3 regions of the Pseudomonas sp. P2S-1 genome follow, and region 1 is predicted to be linked to each of the others. Evidence: riboswitches for the same ligand, from Rfam matches in the RefSeq annotation. Region 1 holds a riboswitch; each other region holds the start of a gene.
What was found. Region 1 has a riboswitch for cobalamin ahead of cobW (cobalamin biosynthesis protein CobW). Riboswitches for the same ligand answer to the same signal wherever they lie in the genome.

Region 1 (7,220 bases):
CAGCGGTTTCGTCCAGCCAGTCCTCGACCTGGGCCAGGCAGCCGGCCTCCTTGAGGCTGGCCACGGCGATCGGCAGCGGATTCAGCCCGGCGCCTTGCAGCCGCTCGCAGAACACATCGATAAAGCCAGTGTTCGCCGCCTGCAGATGGGAGCGGTAGAACAGGATCGGCACGACCGGTCGCCCAACATGCCAATCAGCGCGCCAGTGGCCCATTCCGGCCTCGGCATGACGCGGGTGGTACAGGCTGGTACGCGGCAGTTGCCGTGGCTCGTCCCAGCGGTAATCGCGCCCCAGCCAGGTATTGGCGAGGCAATTGAACAGGTTCAGGGCATTGGCCTTGCCGCCCTGGCGCAGGAAGTGCCAGAGGCGCTCGGCCTGCTCGGCAGCGACGTTGCCCAGGCTGCTCAGCTCCGGGTCCGGGCGGTCGTCACCCGGCACCAGGATCAGCTTCACGCCACGGGCCGCCAGCTCGACCAGTTGCTCGACGCCATAGCGCCAATAGCCGATGCCGCCATGCAGCGACACCAGGATCACCTTGGCATGGCGCAGCACCTCGTCGACATACAGGTCGACCGAGGCGTGGTTCTGCACCTGCATGGGGTTGGCCAGGCGCAGGCTGGGGTAATCCTCCGGCAGCTCGCGGGCAGTTTCCGCCAGCAGCGCCAGGTGCGAATCACCGCTGCAGAGAATCACCAGCTCGGCCGGGGTCTGGCCGAGGTCGGCAATGCTGTCGTCCGGCACGAAGCCGCCGGGCTGGGTCCGCAGCAGGTGCATGGATCAGGCGCCCAGGGCAGCGCGCAGGCGTGCTTCCAGAGCAGCGGCATCCAGGTCCTGGCCGATCAGCACCAGGCGGGTGATGCGCGCTTCGTCGCTGCGCCAGGCGCGGTCGAAGTGCTTGTCGAAACGGGTCCCCACGCCCTGGATCAGCAGGCGCATCGGCTTGCCCGGAATCGCCGCGAAACCCTTGACCCGCAGGATGCCGGTGTCGGTGACCAGTTGGGTCAGGGCATCCAGCAGCAGGCTTTCGTCGGCTTCCGGCAGGTCGAGGGAGATGGAGTCGAAGGCGTCGTGGTCGTGATCGTCGTGGTCATCGTCGCCGTCATGGTGCGAATCGTGGTGGGTGCGGCGGCCGTCGATATGGGCCTCCGACTCGGCACCCAGGCCCAGCAGCACTTCCAGCGGCAGCACGCCCTTGCTGGCTTCGACCACCTTGACCGCTGGCGGCAGCTCCTCTTCCACCTCGGCGCGCACGGCGGCCAGGGCTTCAGGGGCGACCTGGTCACACTTGTTGAGGATCACCAGGTCGGCGCTGGCCAACTGGTCGGCGAACAGCTCGTGCAGTGGCGATTCGTGGTCCAGGTTCGGGTCCAGCTTGCGCTGGGCATCGACCTGGTCGGGGAAGGCAGCGAAGGTGCCGGCGGCCACGGCCGGGCTGTCGACCACGGTGATCACAGCGTCGACGGTGCAGGCATTGCGGATTTCTGGCCACTGGAACGCCTGGACCAGTGGTTTGGGCAAGGCCAGGCCGCTGGTTTCGATGAGGATCTGGTCCAGGTCGCCACGGCGCGCCACCAGTTCGCGCATCACCGGGAAGAACTCTTCCTGTACGGTGCAGCACAGGCAGCCGTTGGCCAGTTCGTAGACGCGCCCGTTGGCCTCTTCCTCGGTGCAGCCGATGCTGCATTGCTTGAGGATCTCGCCGTCGATGCCCAGTTCGCCGAATTCGTTGACGATGACCGCGATGCGGCGGCCATTGGCGTTGTCCAGCATATGGCGGAGCAAGGTGGTTTTGCCCGAGCCGAGAAAGCCGGTGACGATGGTAACGGGGAGTTTGGCCAGTGTTTTCATGTCGGATGCCCTTGGCAGCATGGCGGGCATGGGGGACGGAGGCCAGGAACCGTGCGGTCTGGACGCGTTCGCCACCGGATCACCCCGCCCGGTTAATGTGGAAGCTGGTCGAGGCAGGTCTCCTGGCTTGCGCCGTGTCCTCGGGACGCCATCGACGCCTTCCCGCCTTTTATGCTCGGCAGTGGCACTGGTCGATGGACTCGGCACTTACAGTTGCGGGGGCAGCCGCGGCTTGCCGCGTTCCCGTCTTAGCTCCGACCCGCGTCGGAGAACCTCGAACCGGCAAGGCTACGCAGTGCCCGGAAGCCGGTCAACCGCTGTATTGACGGATGTCAACGCGCGTGATTACCTAGCGCGATTCGTTTGGGTGCCTTTTTTATTACAAAAGGTGAAACGGGAAACCGGTGCGCTGTGATCGTCAGGTCCAGTCATTCCGGTGCTGCCCCCGCAACGGTAAGCAAGGAAAGCGTCTGATCCACTGTGCCAGCAGTCCGGCATGGGAAGGAGACGCCTCGGCCAACAGCCCCTTGCAAGCCCGGAGACCGGCCCATGACAGATTTGACCAAACCCGCGGTGGGCGGGCGACGTTGCAACGCCTGGGTGCCCCGCATCCAGGCGTTCTTCGCGCTTGCCTGTTGCCCGAACAACACCAAGAGGAAAGCGCCATGCCCGTCATCAGTACCGCCAGCCACGCCAGCAGCACCTCCACCACCCTCAGCCAGCGCATCGTCGCGGCCGTCAGCGCTTCGGTACTGGGCCTGTGCCTGGTCTACTTCGCCGGCTTCTCGCATATCGAAGCGGTGCACAACGCCGCCCACGACACCCGCCACAGCGCCGCCTTCCCCTGCCACTGAGGCCCGACCCATGTTCACTCGCATTGCCCGCACCGCGGGCTTTACCGGTCTGCTGGCGGCCGTGCTGCTGACCTTGCTGCAAAGCTTCTGGGTCGCGCCGCTGATCCTCAAGGCGGAAACCTACGAGAACTCGGCGCCGGCCGAGGTCCATGAGCATGAGCACGCCGGCGCGACCGCAGCGGGCGAAGGTCATCACCACGATGCCGAAGCCTGGTCGCCGGAAGATGGCTGGCAGCGCGTGCTGTCCACCACCGGCGGCAACCTGGTGGTCGCGGTGGGCTTCGCCTTGTTGTTGGCGGCCATGTACACCCTGCGCAATCCGGGCAGCGTCGGGGTCGGCGCACTCTGGGGCCTGGGCGGTTTCGCCGTGTTCTGCCTGGCGCCGAACCTCGGCTTGCCACCGGAGCTGCCGGGTACCGCCGCAGCCGACCTGGCCCAGCGCCAGTTCTGGTGGGTTGGCACCGCCGCTGCCACCGCTGTCGGCCTGGTGTTGATAGTGTTTGCAGGCAACTGGGTGCTGAAAATCGCCGGCCTGATCCTGCTGGCGATTCCCCATGTGATCGGCGCCCCGCAGCCGGACGTCCATGAAAGCCTGGCACCGGAAGCCCTGGAATCGCAGTTCATCGTCGCTTCGTTGCTGACCAATGCCGGTTTCTGGCTGGCCCTGGGCCTGATCAGCGCCTGGCTGTACCGGCGGCAGTCCGCCTGATGGCCGTCCCGTCCGGCGTGGCAGCGTTGTACGCCGGGCTGGGCTGCCGCCGTGGTGCCCCGGCCAGTGAGCTGGCCGGGCTGCTGCGGGATGTGATGCAATCGCGCAACCTGCCTTTCGCCGCGCTGGTTGCTCTTGCCAGCATCGATCTCAAGCGCCAGGAACCCGGCCTGCTGCAGCTGGCTGCCGATCTCGGCCTGCCCCTGCACTTCTTCAATGCCGTGCAACTCGCCCCGTATACCCCGCGCCTGAGCCATCGCTCGGCCATCGCCTTTCAACACAGCGGCTGTTATGGCGTAGCGGAAAGCAGCGCCCTGGCCCTGGCCGAGCAGCTTGACGGCGGGCTGGCCGAGCTGCGCGTCGAGCGCATCGTGCGCGACGATATGACCCTGGCATTGGCCTGGATCCCTGCTTCTGGCGGATAATCCGCCCTTCCGTTTTCCAGAGACCTCCCATGACCGTCTATTTCATCGGCGCCGGCCCCGGCGATCCGGAGCTGATCACCGTCAAGGGCCAGCGCCTGATTCGCCAGTGCCCGGTCATCATCTATGCCGGCTCGCTGGTGCCCGCCGCCGTGCTCGACGGGCATAACGCCGAGACCCTGATCAACAGTGCCGAACTGCACCTGCAACAGATCATCGAGGTGATCGCCGCCGCCCATGCCAAGGGCCAGGACATCGCCCGGGTGCACAGCGGCGACCCCGGCCTGTATGGCGCCATCGGCGAGCAGATCCGCCACCTGCGCGAGCTGGAGATTCCCTACGAGATCGTCCCCGGGGTCACGGCCACGGCGGCCAGCGCCGCCCTGCTCGGCTGCGAACTGACCCTGCCGGATATCGCCCAGAGCGTGATCCTCACCCGCTTCGCCGATTCCTCGCCGATGCCCGAGGGCGAAGCGCTGGCCAGCCTGGCCAGCCACAAGACGACCATGGCGATACACCTGGGAGTGCGCCATCTGCCAAGGATCGTCGAGGAGCTACGCCCGCATTACGGCGGTGACTGCCCGATCGCCGTGGTGCACCGGGCTACCTGGCCGGATCAGGACTGGGTGCTGGGAACACTGGACGACATCGTCGAGCTCACGGCGGCCAAGGGCTTCCGGCGTACCGCGCTGATCCTGGTGGGCCGGGTGCTGGCCAGCGACAGCTTCAGCGAATCGGCGCTGTATCGGGCGGGGCATGCCCATCTGTACCGGCCTTGAGACGTATTGCATTGCTATCACCGTGCCTGCACATTAGGACGACCACCACCCAAGAAAGGATTTCCCCCGATGCTGGAACTTCGTCCTTGCTGCGAATGCTGCGCCACGGCACTGCCGGGCGACAGCCGTGACGCGATGATCTGCTCGTTCGAGTGCACCTATTGCCGTAGCTGCGCGGACGATCAACTGAAGGGCAAGTGCCCGAATTGCGGGGGTGAATTGCAACCGCGACCGGCGCGGGTCGGGGAGAAGCTGGTGAAGAATCCGGCGACGACGGTGCGGACGGTGAAGGCCGAAGGCTGTCCTGCACACTAGAAGCTTATGGTGTTGCTGATGGCCTCATCGCTGGCAAGCCAGCTCCCACAGGTAGTGTGTGCACCGCAAACCCTGTGGGAGCTGGCTTGCCAGCGATCAGGCCATCGAATTCACATCAATGCGCCTGCATCTTGCTCTTGATGAACCCCACCACCCAGGTCAGCACCGCACCACCGGCGCCACCGCCGATCACGCTGCTGATAATGGCTGGAATATCCAGGGAACCTTCCGCGCCGGCCTGGGCCAGGGACTGATCGCCGGTCAGATGGGCCAGCACCTGCCCCACCACCACGCCACCGACCCCACCAAGGACACTGTTGAGCACCGGGCCCATGCCCTCCTTGCTCAACCCCGCCGCGTTGCCGCCAATCACACCCGCGATGACTTGCACAACCAGACTGATGATATCCATTGCAATAGCCTCTCTTAGCGTCTGCAAGAACGCCTCGCGTGCGGGCTACTGCGGATACGGCACTACAACGGGCATCGAGACGTCGAAGTCCGACCGACGACAGCAGGCTGTGGCGGATACCCGACAGTATATGTAGGACTTTTTACTTGCGCGAATAACCTGCGATCAAGGCTTGACGCTCTTCAGCTCGTTCAGCAAACCCAGCAGTGTCTGCAGCTTCTCGTCGCCGAACTGCTCGAGGATGCGCTGGTAGTTGCGCTCCATATCCTCGCTCATGGCGATGAAGCACTGCTGGCCCTGCTCGGTCAGGCCGACGAAGACCCGGCGCTGGTCGGTGCTGGACTTCTTGCGGCGCACCAGGCCGTCGCGCTCCAGGCGGCTGAGCACGCCGGTCATGCTCGGCTTGAGGATGCAGGCCTGCTCGGCCAGTTGATGGCTTTCCAGCTCACCCTGCTGGCGCAGGATGCGGATCACCCGCCACTGCTGCTCGGTCAGGCCATGTTCGTTGAGGGAGGGCCGGAAGAAGGCCATGGCGGCTTCCCGGGCTTGCAACAGGGTGAGGGTCAGGGACGGTCTTGGTTTCGGCATGGTCAGACTGATATCAACGGTGATTGTGCAGCTTAAGAGCCGGGCTTTCGGGCTGCAAGCGCCGCTGTACTACCGCGCCGGCGAACCCTGCGCACTCGTCAAATATATTGAACTGACGCGTGCGTAAAACATCACGCTTTCACCCGAATTTTCAATGGCTTAACCGATAAATCGTAGTCCAAATGTTAAGAAATACGGACACAGAAACGTGAATCCGCTTGATATATTTAACGGCTCTGGCAAGCTATGGGGCAGGTTTCGACCGGGAATCGACCTTCGCGTGCATCCCGGCAGTGCTCGAAACCTCAGGCAGCGCCAGGTCCGAACCGGCGCGCCTGCACAACAATGACAGGCCGCGCCTGTCCCAAGGTGACATATGCCCAACAGCAACATTGGCAATAAGAATCAGAAATCCCGCAAACCCGTGGTCCTGATGACCATGGGCACTCAAGAACGCAAGGGTCACGACTACCAGGTGATGACCCACAAGTACATCGTCCCCCTTGTCGAACACGCTGACTGCGTCCCGGTCCTGGTACCCACCTGCTGCGGCGTGGAAGACCTCGAGCAGTACCTGGACATGGCCGACGGCGTGTACCTGACCGGCGCCGGGAGCAACATCGACCCGGCCCTCTACGGCCAGGAAAACGAAACCCCGGGCAAGGCCCAGGACCGTGACCGCGACCTCTTCGACCTGCCGCTGGTGCAACTGGCGATTGCCCGTGGCCTGCCGATCTTCGGCATCTGCCGTGGCATGCAGGAAATCAACGTGGCCCTCGGCGGTGATATCTACCAGAAGGTCTATGCCGAGCCAGGCTTCAACGATCACCGGGAGAACCCCGAGGATCCGGTCGACGTGCAATACGCAGCCTCCCACAGCGTGCGCCTGAAGCCGGGCAGCTGGCTGCGGGAACTGCTGCAGAGCGACGAGATCCGCGTCAACTCGCTGCATGGCCAGGGCCTGAAAACCCTGGGCGACGGCGTCGAGCCCCTGGCTCATGCCGAAGACGGCCTGGTCGAGGCGATCCATGCGCCAAGCCTGTCGCCGTTCCTGTTCGCAGTGCAATGGCACCCGGAATGGCAAGCCGCGAAGAATCCGGATTCGGTGCGGATGTTCGAGGCGTTTGGCGACGCTTGCCGGGCGCAAGCGGGAAAGAAGCAGCAGAGCAAGACTCAAAGCATTGCTTGAGATAATCATCTCAAGCAACTGATTTAAAAGGATTTTTAAATCAAAAAGGCCGTATCGAAGACACATCGATACGGCCTTTTTTGTGCGCATCGCAGCGCCACAC
Region 2 (7,220 bases), 1.5 Mb from region 1:
GGCTTGAAGGGGACGACGCCGACGCCCTGGCGTTTCAGCCAGCGACACAGCGCGGTGACCAGCGTGCTTTTGCCGGCATCGGAGGTGGTGCCCTGCACCATCAGGGTGGTCATGGCTGTTCCTTGCGGTAGGCGGCCAGCGCGGCGGCCAGGCGTTGCCAGTCGGCTTCGTCCGCCGGCAGGCCGAAGCGCAGGCTGGGCGGTTGATCGAACAGGCGCAGGAGAATGCCGCGCCGGGCCATGAAATCGTGGAGGATCGCGGCCTGGTCATGGCGCAGGTACTGGAACAGGTCGCAGCCGCCGGAAGGCTTCAGACCGGCGGACTCCAGCAAGGCGGCGAGACGGGCGCTGGCGGTGGCGCAACGTTCGGTCTGCAGGCGCTGGCTTTCGCTGTCGGCAAAACTTGCCTGCCCAAGCACGCGGGTCGGTCCGCTGATCGACCAGGGCCCCAGCTCTTCCGCCAGCGCTCGCAACAGCGGCGCTTCCGCCAGCACGAAGCCCAGGCGCACCCCGGCCAGGCCGAAGAACTTGCCGAACGAACGCAGCACGATCAGCCCTTCGCGCTGGCTGAACGCAGCGATGCTATGGACCGGCGTGTTGTCCATGAAGGCTTCGTCCACCAGCAGCCAGCCACCGTGCCGGGCCAGGCGTTCATGCCAGCCGAGCAGGGTTTCCGGGCTGAGCAGCCGTCCGGTTGGATTGTTCGGGTTGACCAGCACCAGCACGTCGAGGCTGTCCAGTTGCGCCTCGACCTGTGCTTCATTGAGTTCCAGAAGACGATGCCCGACACGGCGCCATGCCTCGGCATGCTCGGCATAGCACGGCGACAACACACCGACCTTGCCCAGCGGACGCAGGCGCGGCAGCGCCTGGATCGCCGCCTGGGAACCGGCCACCGGCAGCAACTCTTTTACGCCGTAGTACGCGGCGGCGGCCTGTTCCAGACCGTCGTCGGTCTCCGGCAGGCGCGCCCAGGCACGCAATGGAATCTCGGGAATCGGGAAGGCCCAGGGCGCGATGCCGCTGGACAGGTCCAGCCAGTCCTCGCGGACAATTCCGTAGTGCGCGATCGCCCGCAGCAGGCGGCCACCGTGTTCAAGCATGGAATTCAGCTCCCAGGCACAGCAGCAGCAACCACAGCCACACGCCCTTGCACACCAGTTGCCAGCCGCGCTCGATGGCGCCGGCATCCGCTGGCGGGCCTTCGCCCAGTTGCGGGCGCTCGTGCAGCTCGCCGTGATAGACCGCCGAGCCGCCCAGTTCGACACCCAGGGCACCCGCGCCGGATGCCATCACGGGACCTGCATTCGGGCTGTCCCATTTCGGGCCCTGCTGACGCCAGCACTTCAGCGCCAGGCGGGTATTGCCCAACAGCGCGTAGGTCAGCGCCACCAGGCGCGCCGGGAGGTAGTTGAGCACGTCGTCGATCCGCGCCGCGGCCCAGCCGAAGCGCTCGAAGCGTTCGTTGCGATAACCCCACATGGCATCCAGGGTATTGCTCAGGCGATAGAGCACGACGCCCGGCGCCCCCGCGATGACAAACCAGAACAGCGCGGCGAAGACCGCATCGCTGCCATTCTCCAGTACCGATTCGGTGGCGGCCCGGGCCACGGCCGTCTCATCCAGTTCGGCGGTTTCCCGGCTGACCAGATAGCCGACCCGCTTGCGCGCCTCGTCCAGGTCGCCGCCGCGCAAGGCGTCGGCCACCGGCTGCACATGTTCGCCAAGGCTGCGCAGGCCCAGGGCGCAGTACAGCGCGAGAATCTCCACCAGCCAGCCGATGTAGGGCAGCCAGGACAACGCCGTCGCCAGCAGGGTCAACGGAATCACCGCCAGGAACCAGGCGGTCACCCCATGACTGCGCCAGCCGCGCCCGCCGGAATTGAAGCGCTGTTCCAGGCGCCCGGCAAAACGGCCGAAGGCCACCAGCGGATGCCAGCGCCGCGGCTCGCCCAGCAGCGCATCCAGCGCCACCCCGGCCACGGTCAGCAAGGCCACACTCATTCGGCTTCTCCCCATTGGTTTTCGTAGAGCATGTCGGCCAGCGGCCGTGGCGTGGTCCAGCCTTCCAGCGCGAGCATCGGCGCCGGGTAGAACGCGTGGACCGGGCCGAGACAGAGAATCGCCAGCGGCTTGGCCCCGGCGGGCATGTGCAGCAGATCGGCCAGGGCCTGCGGATCGAACAGCGACACCCAGCCCAGGCCCAGCCCTTCGGCCCGGGCCGCCAGCCAGAGATTCTGGATCGCGCAGGACAACGAGGCCAGGTCCATTTCCGGCAGGGTGCGACGGCCGAAGATATGCACGTCGCGCTTGTCCATCAGCGCCGCCACCAGCACTTCGGCGCAGTCGTTGATGCCTTCGACCTTGAGTTGCATGAATTCGTCGGAACGCTGGCCGAGGGCTTCGGCGGTGCGCTGGCGTTCGTCCTCGACCAGGGCCTGGATACGCTGGCGCAGCTCGCGCCGGGTAATGCGGATAAAGCGCCAGGGCTGCATCAGGCCGACGCTGGGTGCCTGGTGCGCCGCTTCCAGCAGCCGCGCCAGCAGCTCGGGCGCCACCTCGCCGCCGCTGAAGTGGCGCATGTCACGGCGTTCGCCGATGGCGCGGTAGATCGCCGCGCGCTCGGCTTCGCTGTAGGCATGTTCGCTCATGGCGCCAGCAGCGCCGCCATCGCGTCTGGGTTGGACGGGAAATAGAAATGCACGTAGGAGGCGGTCAGGCGGCCGATGCGGTATACCGCTTCCGCGCCACGTCCGCCGTTGGGGCTCACGCCACGGGCGATGGGCTCCAACTCGGTGCTGGTCAGGGAATGGTGGTAGGTGTGGCCGCGCAGGGTGCCTTCCGGCAGTTCGACCGATTGCAGGGCGAGTGCCGCCAGGCGCTTCTGCATGGTCGCTTCGCCCGGCAGCAAGCCGGCCAGTTCGGCGCGTTCCCCGGCGACATCGGTCAGGGCATCGAGCAGGTAGAGCATGCCGCCGCACTCGGCCAGCAACGGTTTGCCGGCCTGGTGATGGGCGCGAATCGCTTCCAGCATCGGCGTATTGGCCGCCAATGCATGGTGATGCAGTTCCGGATAGCCGCCGGGCAGGTACAGGCTGTCGGCGTCTGGCAGTTCCTGGTCGTGGATCGGCGAGAAGAAGCTCAGCTCGGCGCCCATCTCGCGCAGCAGGTCGAGGCTGGCGCCGTAGGTGAAGGCGCAGGCCTCGTCACGGGCCACGGCGATGTGCACGCCTTCCAGCTTGCGCTCGATATGGCGGGGTGCAGGCGGCTCGAAGGCCACTGGCGGCGGCAGGGAGGACTGGCAGCTATCGCCCAGGGCCATGGCCGCAGCGTCGAGACGCAGGTCGAGGTCGGTCAGTTCGCTGGCCTGGACCAGGCCGAGATGGCGGCTTGGCAGTTCGATCCCGGTCTCGCGGGAGAGCCCGCCATACCAGCGCAGCCCCTCGGTCAGGCTGCCTTCCAGCAGTTGTGCGTGGCGCAACGAGCCAACCCGGTTGGCCAGTACGCCGGCAAAGGGCAGGTCCGCCTGGTAGCGCGCCAGCCCCAGGGCCAGGGCGCCGAAGGTCTGGGCCATGGCGGTGCCGTCGATCACCGCCAGCACCGGCACGCCGAAGTGACGGGCCAGGTCGGCGCTGGACGGGGTGCCGTCGAACAGGCCCATCACGCCCTCGATCAGGATCAGGTCGGCCTCGCCGGCCGCTTCCCAGAGCAGGCGACGGCTTTCCTCGACGCCGACCATCCACAGGTCGAGCTGGTACACCGGCGCGCCGCTGGCGCGTTCGAGGATCATCGGGTCGAGAAAGTCCGGGCCGCACTTGAACACACGGACCTTGCGCCCCTGGTTGCGGTGCAGGCGGGCCAGGGCGGCGGTCACGGTGGTCTTGCCCTGGCCGGAGGCCGGCGCGGCGATCAGCACCGCCGGGCAATGCCGGGTGTCGCTCATAGTTCGACGCCCTTCTGGGCACGGATGCCGGCCTGGAAAGCGTGCTTGATCATGCCCATCTCGGTGACGGTGTCGGCCAGTTCGATCATCTCGTCCTTGGCGCCGCGACCGGTGACGATGACATGTTGCATCGGCGGACGGGCCTGGAGGTCGGCGAGGACGGTATCGAGGTCGAGGTAGCCGTGCTTGAGGGCGATGTTCAGCTCGTCGAGGACGACGAAGCCGATGCCCGGGTCGCGCAGCAACTCACGGGAAACCTCCCAGGCGGCTTCGGCAGCGGCGATATCACGCTGGCGGTCCTGGGTTTCCCAGGTGAAGCCCTCGCCCATCACGTGGTAGCGCACTTCCTCGGGGAAGCGGCGGAAGAACAGTTCTTCCCCGGTGGCATTGCGGCCCTTGATGAACTGCACCACGCCGCAGTGCATGCCATGGCCGAGGGCCCGGGCGAGCATGCCGAAGGCCGAACTGCTCTTGCCCTTGCCGTTGCCGCTGAGCACCAGCAGCAGGCCGCATTCGTTGGGGGAATTGGCGATACGCTCGTCGATCACCGCCTTCTTGCGCTGCATGCGCGCCAGGTGGCGTTCGTCACGTTCGGGGGATTCGCTCATCGGGGGTCTCCGCGGGCCACTGTCGCAGGGCGGCGACAGCTGAGGGGATGGGGGCACGGAGGGAAGCGCAGGCACCGGACGCCAGGGCCCGGAGAACCGCGCACCACCCGCCGTGGTGCCGTTGACAGTTTGCAGGCCGGTCTCCGGGCTAACGAGCGGATCGCCGGGCGATCCTGACCGGGCGCCTTCCCGGGTTTCGACACCCAGTGGCCGTGCACAGTCTTGACTCGATTTACCGTTGCGGGGGCAGCGCCGGAATCGCACCGGCTTCCCTGTTTCACCCGGTCGACCTTGCAGTCACGGGGCACCTGAAACAAGTCGCGAAGGTTAGAGGGTTGGGCCCGGAGCGTCAATTGGAGACCGCCGTCACATTGCGGCCAACGGCGCAACTTTCACGTTGTGCCACACTCCAAACGAGTGATATCACATTGACATGATTCAACGCTGTCGCTGTAGCTCGTACAACAATTACGAAGGAGAGCAGCATGCAAGGTCTGATCATCAACAACCCCCGTCTTGAGTTCCTGCGGCCGGCGCTGGAGCGCTGGAGCGAATGCATCGAACGCTTCAACCAGACCCTGGGTGACAACGAGGGTCCGCACTGGCAAGGGGTGCAGGGCAACATCGGAATGCTGTCGGCAGCGCTGTGGCAGGCCGAACTGGTGACCCTGCAGGGTTACCAGAGCAAGAAGCAGCGGGACGAAGGCGAACGGGGCGCGCGCTGCGATCTGTTGATCGCCAGCAAGGATGAATCAGCTTACCTGCATGCCGGGCAGCGCTGGCCGAAGGTCGGACGGCTTGATCTGAGCGGGGCCTTGCAGGAGACGGTGCAGGCGGCGAAGGCCATTGCCTATCCGAGCCAGTTGAAGGTCGCGGCGCTGTTCGCCAGCCCGTGCAAGCTGGGCCAGCATGCCAGCCCGGAAGAGCTGCAGGACCTGGTGGATGATCTGCAGAAGCATACGGCCTGTGCCATTGCCTGGTGTTTTCCGTATGGGTATCGGAAGTTGCATGATGAGGTGGGGCAGTATTATCCCGGGGTTGCGCTGTTGCTGAAGCAGGCGTGAGTTCAGCCGCAAGCTGCAAGTCATAAGCTGCAAGCAAGAGCAGCGGCGCCTTTTCTTGCAGCTTAAGGCTTATAGCTTGAAGCTGACTGAACCTCCCTCGCCCCCGTCACCTCTGACTCTTTAGGACCTATCCCAAGGAGTCAGACCATGCCCACCCTGCGCCTTGCCATCTTGCTGGCCATCACCACCGGCCTGACTGCCTGCGGCGAATCCGCCCGGCTCCAGGTCACCGACGGCAGCGGCCCGTCGCCGCAACTGCCGGAACCGAACAAAACCCTGATCCCCACGGTGAACATCGCCCCCGCCGTCGGCTGGCCCGATGGCGGCAAGCCCAAGGCGGCCCAGGGCACCCAGGTGGTCGCCTTCGCCGGTGGCCTGGATCACCCGCGCTGGCTCTATGTGCTGCCCAATGGCGACGTACTGGTCGCGGAAACCAACGCACCGGAGAAACCCGACGACGGCAAGGGCATCCGTGGCTGGGTGATGAAGAAGGTCATGGCCAAGGCCGGCGCTGGCGTACCTAGCCCCAACCGCATCACCCTGCTGCGCGATGCCGACAAGGATGGCGTGGCGGAAACCCGCACGGTGTTCCTCAAGGACCTCAACTCGCCGTTCGGCATGACCCTGGTCGGCAATGACCTGTATGTGGCCGACACCGATCGCCTGCTGCGCTTCAAGTACCAGGAAGGCGCCACCTCGCTTAATGGCCCGGGCGAGCCGGTCAGCGAGCTGCCGGGAGGGCCGCTGAACCACCACTGGACCAAGAACGTCATCGCCAGCCCCGACGGCAGGAAGCTGTATGTGACCGTCGGCTCCAACAGCAATGTTGCCGAGAACGGCATGGACAAGGAAAAGGAACGGGCGGCGATCTGGGAGGTGGACCCGGCTACCGGGCAGCACCGGATCTTCGCCTCGGGCCTGCGCAATCCCAACGGCCTCGCCTGGGAACCTCACAGCGGGAAGCTGTGGACGGCGGTGAACGAGCGCGACGAGATCGGCAGCGACCTGGTGCCGGACTACATCACCTCGGTGCAGGACGGGGCTTTCTATGGCTGGCCCTACAGCTATTACGGCCAGCATGTGGATGTGCGGGTGGAGCATCAGGATCCGAACCTGGTGGCCCGGGCCATCGCCCCCGATTATGCGGTGGGCCCGCATACCGCCTCGCTGGGCCTGGCCTTCGCCGAAGCCGGGGCGCTGCCGCCGCCGTTCGACCAGGGCGCGTTCATCGGCCAGCACGGCTCGTGGAACCGCAAGCCGCACAGTGGCTACAAGGTGCTGTTCGTGCCGTTCAGTACCGAAGGCAAGCCGGCCGGGAAACCGGTGGATTTGTTGAGCGGGTTCCTGAATGACGATGGCAAGGCGATGGGGCGGCCGGTGGGGGTGGTCACGGACCGCAGAGGCGGGGTGCTGGTGGCGGATGATGTGGGGAATGTGGTTTGGCGGGTGAGCAAGCTTCAGTAATCGAGGTTGTCTGTACTGGCCTCATCGCTGGCAAGCCAGCTCCCACAGGTCCAGCGGTGCACGCGGTCACTGTGGGAGCTGCGGTTCGGCGCTCCGACTTGCCAGCGATGAGGCCATCAGCCCCACCCAAAAGCTAGGGGTT
Region 3 (7,220 bases), 1.5 Mb from region 1:
ACGACCCCACCGAGGGAATCACCGTCCGTCTCCCCGACGCCGACGACCCCGATCCATTCGAACGGAGCGAGATCGATCTCATCCTGGGCGGCGATCCCGATCACCAACAGGAGATCAACCTGATCCAGTTCATGATCTGGACCGGTGCACGGGTATCGGAGGCGATCGCCCTGGCCTGGGAGGACGTCGACCTGGACACTGGCGCGGTGAAATTCCGTCGATCGCAGGTGCGCAGCAACTACCGGGTGACCAAGAACCGCCGATCTACCCGGGAGGTGCGTTTGATCAAGCCCGCCCTGGAAGCGCTGCGATCACAGATCCGCTTCACCAGGGGCCAGTCGCTGGTCACCGTCGACGTTACCGATCGCGACAACAGGACGGTCAAGCAGCAGAAGGTGCGTTTCATCTTCCACAAGACCACCACCAACGCCGCCTGGACGAGTTCCGATGTCCTGGTGAAGACCTGGTGGCGTGCGCATCTGGAAAATGTGGGGGTGCGGTACCGCGGCCCGAACAACTGCCGGCATACCTATGCCAGCCAGACGCTGAGCACCGGCGTGGTTCCGCTGGACTGGATTGCCGACCAGATGGGGCACACCTCGACGGCGATGATCTGGAAACACTACGGGAAATGGATTCACCAGGACGGGCCGGACATGATCGGCATGCTGGAACATGCGCTGCGGCTCTGATGGCCGCGGTCCGCAAACGCAAAAGGCAGCCATGAAGGCTGCCTTTTTTCTTGCTGCGGTTCCCAAAGTGTTCCCAACCTGCTCCCATTTTGAGAGTCGCCGGGAGAAAACCCTTTGAAAACAGACGCTTAGATGGTGCGGACGAAGAGACTCGAACTCTTACAGCTTGCGCCGCTGGAACCTAAATCCAGTGTGTCTACCAATTTCACCACGTCCGCGTGAAGCATTTAAAGCAAAGGCGCCAGACTTTCATCAGGCGCCTTCTGGAATATGGGGTGGACGAAGGGAATCGAACCCTCGACCACAGGAATCACAATCCTGCGCTCTACCAACTGAGCTACGTCCACCATATTGCATGCTGCTTTTTACTTGTGCCAAAGCTGCCTTGATTGGCGCACCCGGCAGGACTCGAACCTGCGACCATCCGCTTAGAAGGCGGATGCTCTATCCAGCTGAGCTACGGGCGCATATTTAATCTGCTTTCGCTTGCGATTACAAATTAACGTTAGCCGTACCGAACAAGCCAAATCCGCTCATTCTGCCCGACCTTGCTAACCAGTGCTAGGCCCTGCCCGACAAGTGAGGCGCATCTTATAGACGCCCTTTTGGAGCGTCAACATGTTTTTCAAAAAAATTCATTTTATTGAAGGGCTTAGGGCAATTGCCGGACCAAGCGCCTTTGCCCTGCGCGCGGCTCATGCGAGAATGCGCGCTCTTTTTTTCTCTCGATGGTTAATCACCCGTCATGACTGCACAACTTATCGACGGCAAGGCGATCGCCGCCAGCCTGCGCCAGCAGATCGCCCAACGTGTCGTTGAACGTCGCCAGCAAGGTCTGCGCACCCCCGGCCTGGCGGTGATCCTGGTTGGCACCGACCCGGCGTCCCAAGTCTACGTTTCGCACAAACGCAAGGACTGCGAGGAAGTCGGTTTCATCTCGCAAGCCTTCGACCTGCCCAGCAGCACCAGCCAGCAGGAACTGACCGACCTGATCGATCGCCTCAACAATGACGCGGACATCGACGGCATCCTCCTGCAACTGCCGCTGCCGGCCCACCTCGACGCCTCCCTGCTGCTGGAGCGCATCCGCCCGGACAAGGACGTCGACGGTTTCCACCCGTACAACATCGGCCGCCTGGCCCAGCGCATCCCGCTGCTGCGCCCGTGCACTCCGAAAGGCATCATGACCCTGCTGCAAAGCACCGGCCAGGACCTGTACGGCATGAACGCCGTGGTCGTCGGCGCCTCCAACATCGTCGGTCGCCCGATGGCCATGGAACTGCTGCTGGCCGGCTGCACCGTCACCGTCACCCACCGTTTCACCCAGGACCTCGCCGGCCATGTCGGCCGTGCCGACCTGGTGGTGGTCGCCGCCGGCAAGCCGGGCCTGGTGAAAGGTGAGTGGATCAAGGAAGGCGCCATCGTCATCGACGTCGGCATCAACCGCCAGGCAGACGGCAAGCTGGTCGGCGACGTGGTCTACGAGACCGCCCTGCCCCGCGCCGGCTGGATCACCCCGGTACCGGGCGGCGTTGGCCCGATGACCCGTGCCTGCCTGCTGGAAAACACCTTGTATGCGGCGGAAGAGCTGCATAAGTAACGCGCAGTCCCAAGCTTTAAGTTTTAAGCTTTAAGCTGCAAGAAAAGGCAGACCGTGGTGTACCAGCCTTTTCTTGCAGCCTCCCATCTTAAAACCTCCCCCGCCCCGCTTTTTCTTGTCGCTTGCAGCTTGCAGCTTGCCGCTCCCCACCCGGAGAGGTTGACGAACGGTCACCCCAATGGTCAGATGCCGCCCGTTTCAGGTGTCTGCCGCCGCCGCGCGGCAGGTGAAACGGGAAGCCGGTGAGTCTTAGATGACAAGTCCGGCGCTGCCCCCGCAACGGTAAGCGAGTGAAGCCTTCAACAGAGCCACTGTGCGCAGGACGCATGGGAAGGCGAATGGCTTCGAGACTCGCAAGCCCGGAGACCGGCCTGAAGCATCACGACTGAAGAACGGATGCGTCAGTCATTTGGCAAACCTGCGGTGGGCGGGCACGAGCCGGTAGTCTGGCGCGCGCTCGCCAGCTCCCTCCTGTGCGCTTCCCGAAAATTCCTTTTCGAGAAGTCAGTGAATACACGTTATCTCTCCTTGATTGGCTGCCTGCTGGGCGGCAATACCCTCGCGTTCGCGCAAACCCTGGAACTGGAGCGACAGTTCGTCTCGGCGCCACCAGTGGAGTCCAATACCATCGCGCAGATGGCCCGCTACGGCAGCAAGGTCGAAGTGGTGGAGCGCGAGCAGATCGAACGCGCCGGCCCCAGCGCCGATATCACCCGGGTTCTGCAGATGTTCGTCCCGGGCCTGTATGTCGCGCCCAAGCAAGGCCCCTTCGACTACGGCACCTACTCGCTGCTGGGCGGACGCAACGACGACACCCTGATCCTGCTCGACGGCGTGCGCCTGAATAACCGTCTCTATGGCGGCATCTACATCGACACCCTGCCAGCCGCCGCCATCGAGCGCATCGAAGTGCTCAAGGGCGGCCAGAGCCTGTTGTTCGGCACCCAGGCAGTATCCGGGGTGATCAATATCGTCACCCGCAACGCCCAGTCCCGGGATGCGTCGGGCCAGGTCAACCTGGGCGTGGACAGCTTCGCCGGGCGCAATGGCGATGCGCGCATCGAACGGATCTTCAGCAACGGCTTCGGTGACCTGGGCCTGCTGGCCTATGTCAGCCACAACATCTCCGAGGGCTACCAGCCGTACCACAGCAGCGACATCACCGCGACGGTCAGCGACCGCAAGCGCGGCTACGAGGTCAACACCTTCGGGGCCAAGGCCACCCAGGGCTTCGGCGATGATAGCCGCCTGGAGCTGTTCTACCAGTACAGCGCCGCCAGCCTCGACTTCCTGCGCCCCGACGCCAACCGCAACACCACCAACGACCGCGTCCAGCAGATCGCCACGGCCACCTTCCAGCAGCATCTGAACGAGCGTTTCAGTTACTTCGTCAAAGGTCACATGAACGACTGGGACACGAATTACAACCGGGTCTACAACAACGCCGATGGCACGCCGCGCGTGCTCAACCACAACGACTACTGGGGTTTCAGCGACTGGGGCGTGCAGGCCGAGGGCGAGGCCGTGCTGCCCGGCGGCCACACCCTGGTGTTCGGCAGCGACAACCAGTGGTTCAAGGGCAAGGACGATGTGCTGAAGATCGACCAGAACCAGGCCGAGGCCCATGCCCTGTACCTGCAACTGCGCCCCGAGATCGCCGCCCTGCCCGACTGGCACCCGAGCATCGGCGTGCGCCGCGAGCACCTGAGCAGTGGCGACAGCGCCACCGTGGGGATGATCACCTCGCTCTACGATCTGACCGACAACCTCAAGCTGCGTGGCCAGTTCGGCTCGGCCTACAAGCTGCCCAATGCCGAGCAGTTGTATGTCAACGAGCCCGGCGACGAGATGGGCAACCCCAACCTCAAACCGGAGAAAAGCCGCAACGCCGAGCTGGGCCTGGACTACAGCAACCTGCTCAACGGCCAGCCGTGGAATGTCAGCGGTACGCTGTTCCATCGACGCATCGAGGACCTGATCACCCTCGTCGACACCCAGTGGGTCAACGGCGACGGCGAGATCACCGTGCGTGGCTTCGAACTCGACGGCAAGGTACAGCTCAGTGACCGCTGGCAGGTGCAGGCGGACATGACCCGCAACCTGAGCGAATCGCGTAACGGCGCCACCATCAACAACATTCCCGGCTTCTTCGCTCGCAGCCGGGTCGGCTATGAGTCCGCCGATCGTATGTGGGGTGCCGGTGCGGCGATTCGTTACATCGGCAGCGTGGTCAGCCCGCGGGATATCGACTACGGGCACTACAGCGTGGTGGATGCCGATGCCTACCGGTACCTGGATGCCCGGCGCCAGCATCGCCTGGCGCTGCTGCTGGAGAACCTGCTGGACCGGGATTACACCACCAGCATGGACAGCGGGTCGCGGCGGGTCGGGAACCTGGGGCGGCCGTTTACGGCTGAAGCGCGGTACACCTACAGCTTCTGACCTTGTGCTGTAACTGATGGCCTCATCGCTGGCAAGCCAGCTCCCACAGGTACTGCACAGGTCTCAAGCTTTGTGCTGAACCTGTGGGAGCTGGCTTGCCAGCGATGCTTTACCAAGGACACACCATGAACGAACAGGACATCCCCACCCACCCCGACTGGTCGCATATCCCCGAGCATGCCCGTCACGTCATGCTCTGCACCGGCCCGCGCTGCACCTTGCGCGGGGCGCTGAAGGTGTGGAAGACGGTACGCAACGAGCTGCTCGCCGCCGACCGGATCGAGACCAGGGACGGCGTGCTGCTGACCCGCACCCATTGCCAGTTCCCGTGCAATCTCGGGCCGATCGCCACGGTCTATCCGGATCGCTGCTGGTACCGCATCGCCAGTCACGACGATGCCCGGCGCTTTGCCCGGGAACACCTGGTCGACGGCAAACCGGTCGAGAACCTGCTGCTCAACAGGAGCAATCCATGAAGCACGCGCTCTGGCTCACCCTGCTACTGAGCACCACCGGCCACGCCCTCGACTACCGCAACTGCGGCGAAGACTGGACCCTGCGACAGTCACCACCGCAGCGCATCCTCGCCCTCAACCAGCATGCCGCCGACATGGTCCTGGCGCTGCAAGCCGGCCCGGCCCTGGCTGCCGTCAGCTATATAGATGACGATGCCAGCGCCTTGACCGATAACCGCTATCGCGGCGTGCCACTGCTGTCACGCCAATACCCCTCGCCGGAGGTGTTCTATACCGGGCGCTACGACCTGGTGATCGGCGGTTTCTACAGTGCTTTCCGCGACGGCGTCGGCCCCCGCCGTGATCTGGCCCGGCACGGTATCGCCAGCTACCTGCTGGAAAATGCCTGCACACCTAAACCAGCAGCCAGCGGTTTCCAGGCCATCGAACAGGACCTGCGCACCCTCGGCCGCCTCCTCGACCGCCAGCCCCAGGCCGAACACCTGATCGCCCGACAGCAGCACGACCTGAACGCCGCCCACCAGCTCGCTGCCGGACACAAACCCCTGAAAGTCTTCTACCTGGACAGCGAAACCCGCGGCCTCGACAGCGAAGGCAAGCAAGGCTTCGTCACCGAGCTGATCGCCAACGCCGGTGGCCGCAACGTACTCGCCGACATCGACCTGCACCGCGTTACAGTGGATGCCGAGACCCTGCTGCAACTGGACCCGGACGTCCTGCTGCTGGCCGACGCCGTGTGGTCCACCGCCGCAGCGAAACGCACCTACCTGAGCAAACACCCGGCTTTGTCCCACCTGCGCGCCGTCAAGGAACAGCGCCTGATCGACCTGCCTTTCACCCACCTGGTCGCCGGCGAACACAGCGCCCGCACCGCCCTGCACCTGGCCCGTGAGCTGGCAGCAATGAGCGACTGAAGGCACGCAGCCGATTCGGCTGCGAAAGCGCCGGTTTCAGCTTTCCCCGCTGGGCACTCCACGTGCTTCAGCCGGGATTGCGGCGCCATCGGGAGGAAAATGAACGCATCGCCAACCCCTGGATGCGTGCCCGATGCAAACAACAAATACGGTCCTGATGATCCGCCCGGCGCGATTCGCCTTCAACCCGGATACCGCCCTCAACAACCGCTTCCAGAAGCCGCTGCTGGACGCCGACAGTGCACAGCAGAAAGCGCTGGAAGAGTTCGACGGCTATGTCGACACCCTGCGCCAGCATGGCGTCGAGGTACTGGTCGTCCAGGACACCCCGGCACCACACACCCCGGATTCGATCTTCCCCAACAACTGGTGGAGCAGCCACGCCGACGGCAGCCTGGTGCTCTACCCCATGGAAGGTCATAACCGCCGCCTGGAGCGGGACAAGGGCGTGCTGCGCGCGCTCGACGAGCGCTTCGCCATCCGCCACACCATCGACCTCAGCCCGCTGGAGCAGCAGCAGATTTTCCTCGAAGGCACCGGCAGCATGGTCCTCGACCGCGAGCACCGCATCAGCTACGCCTGCCATTCCGGGCGCACCCATGGCGAGGCCCTGCGCGAGTTCGCCGAGCGCCTCGACTACCGCCTCTGCGTGTTCCATGCGGTCGACCGCCACCAGGCACCGATCTACCACAGCAACGTGATGATGAGCGTCGGCCGCCAGCTCGCCGTGGCCTGCCTCGACGCCCTACCCAACGCTGCCGAGCGCTACACCCTGGAACGCAGCCTGCGCGACACCGGCAAGGACATCCTCGCCCTGGACTTCGACCAGCTCGAAGGCTTCGCCGGCAACATGCTCGAAGTGCACGACAAGCAAGGCCAGGCGCTGCTGGTGATGTCGCGCAGCGCCTGGAACTCCCTGAGCCCGGCGCAGCGTCGCCAGGCCGAGCGCCACAGCCACCCGGTGGTGGTGAATATCGACCATATCGAACGCATCGGTGGCGGCAGCGCGCGCTGCATGCTCGCCGAAGTGCACCTGCCCGTTCGCAACTGAATCCGCCGCCTAGAAGAAGGAAGCCCTCATGACCCGCTATATCGA

Region 2: it holds a riboswitch for cobalamin, as region 1 does, so the genes downstream of both, cobO (cob(I)yrinic acid a,c-diamide adenosyltransferase) here and cobW (cobalamin biosynthesis protein CobW) in region 1, are expected to answer to the same signal.
Region 3: it holds a riboswitch for cobalamin, as region 1 does, so the genes downstream of both, AC2CQI_RS00205 (TonB-dependent receptor plug domain-containing protein) here and cobW (cobalamin biosynthesis protein CobW) in region 1, are expected to answer to the same signal.

The regions. Positions count from the first base shown of each region.
Region 1 is NZ_CM170068.1:1,529,948-1,537,167, forward strand. Features, by position in the region: gene cobN (cobaltochelatase subunit CobN) at 1-775, opposite strand, end outside; gene cobW (cobalamin biosynthesis protein CobW) at 779-1,849, opposite strand; cobalamin riboswitch at 1,945-2,141, opposite strand; cobalamin riboswitch at 2,198-2,414, shown strand; gene AC2CQI_RS06825 (CbtB domain-containing protein) at 2,515-2,703, shown strand; gene AC2CQI_RS06830 (CbtA family protein) at 2,714-3,412, shown strand; gene AC2CQI_RS06835 (cobalamin biosynthesis protein) at 3,412-3,837, shown strand; gene cobM (precorrin-4 C(11)-methyltransferase) at 3,867-4,613, shown strand; gene AC2CQI_RS06845 (DUF1272 domain-containing protein) at 4,683-4,928, shown strand; gene AC2CQI_RS06850 (hypothetical protein) at 5,044-5,340, opposite strand; gene hpaR (homoprotocatechuate degradation operon regulator HpaR) at 5,506-5,928, opposite strand; gene AC2CQI_RS06860 (gamma-glutamyl-gamma-aminobutyrate hydrolase family protein) at 6,305-7,117, shown strand.
Region 2 is NZ_CM170068.1:3,042,396-3,049,615, forward strand. Features, by position in the region: gene AC2CQI_RS13325 (cobyric acid synthase) at 1-113, opposite strand, end outside; gene cobD (threonine-phosphate decarboxylase CobD) at 110-1,102, opposite strand; gene cbiB (adenosylcobinamide-phosphate synthase CbiB) at 1,095-2,003, opposite strand; gene bluB (5,6-dimethylbenzimidazole synthase) at 2,000-2,650, opposite strand; gene AC2CQI_RS13345 (cobyrinic acid a,c-diamide synthase CobB) at 2,647-3,942, opposite strand; gene cobO (cob(I)yrinic acid a,c-diamide adenosyltransferase) at 3,939-4,550, opposite strand; cobalamin riboswitch at 4,668-4,877, opposite strand; gene AC2CQI_RS13355 (hypothetical protein) at 5,036-5,614, shown strand; gene AC2CQI_RS13360 (PQQ-dependent sugar dehydrogenase) at 5,762-7,078, shown strand; gene AC2CQI_RS13365 (C40 family peptidase) at 7,212-7,220, opposite strand, start outside.
Region 3 is NZ_CM170068.1:50,707-57,926, reverse strand. Features, by position in the region: gene AC2CQI_RS00230 (Arm DNA-binding domain-containing protein) at 1-692, shown strand, start outside; tRNA gene AC2CQI_RS00225 (tRNA-Leu) at 826-910, opposite strand; tRNA gene AC2CQI_RS00220 (tRNA-His) at 964-1,039, opposite strand; tRNA gene AC2CQI_RS00215 (tRNA-Arg) at 1,083-1,159, opposite strand; gene folD (bifunctional methylenetetrahydrofolate dehydrogenase/methenyltetrahydrofolate cyclohydrolase FolD) at 1,438-2,292, shown strand; cobalamin riboswitch at 2,476-2,681, shown strand; gene AC2CQI_RS00205 (TonB-dependent receptor plug domain-containing protein) at 2,800-4,734, shown strand; gene AC2CQI_RS00200 ((2Fe-2S) ferredoxin domain-containing protein) at 4,860-5,210, shown strand; gene AC2CQI_RS00195 (ABC transporter substrate-binding protein) at 5,207-6,124, shown strand; gene ctlX (citrulline utilization hydrolase CtlX) at 6,258-7,175, shown strand; gene AC2CQI_RS00185 (ornithine cyclodeaminase) at 7,204-7,220, shown strand, end outside.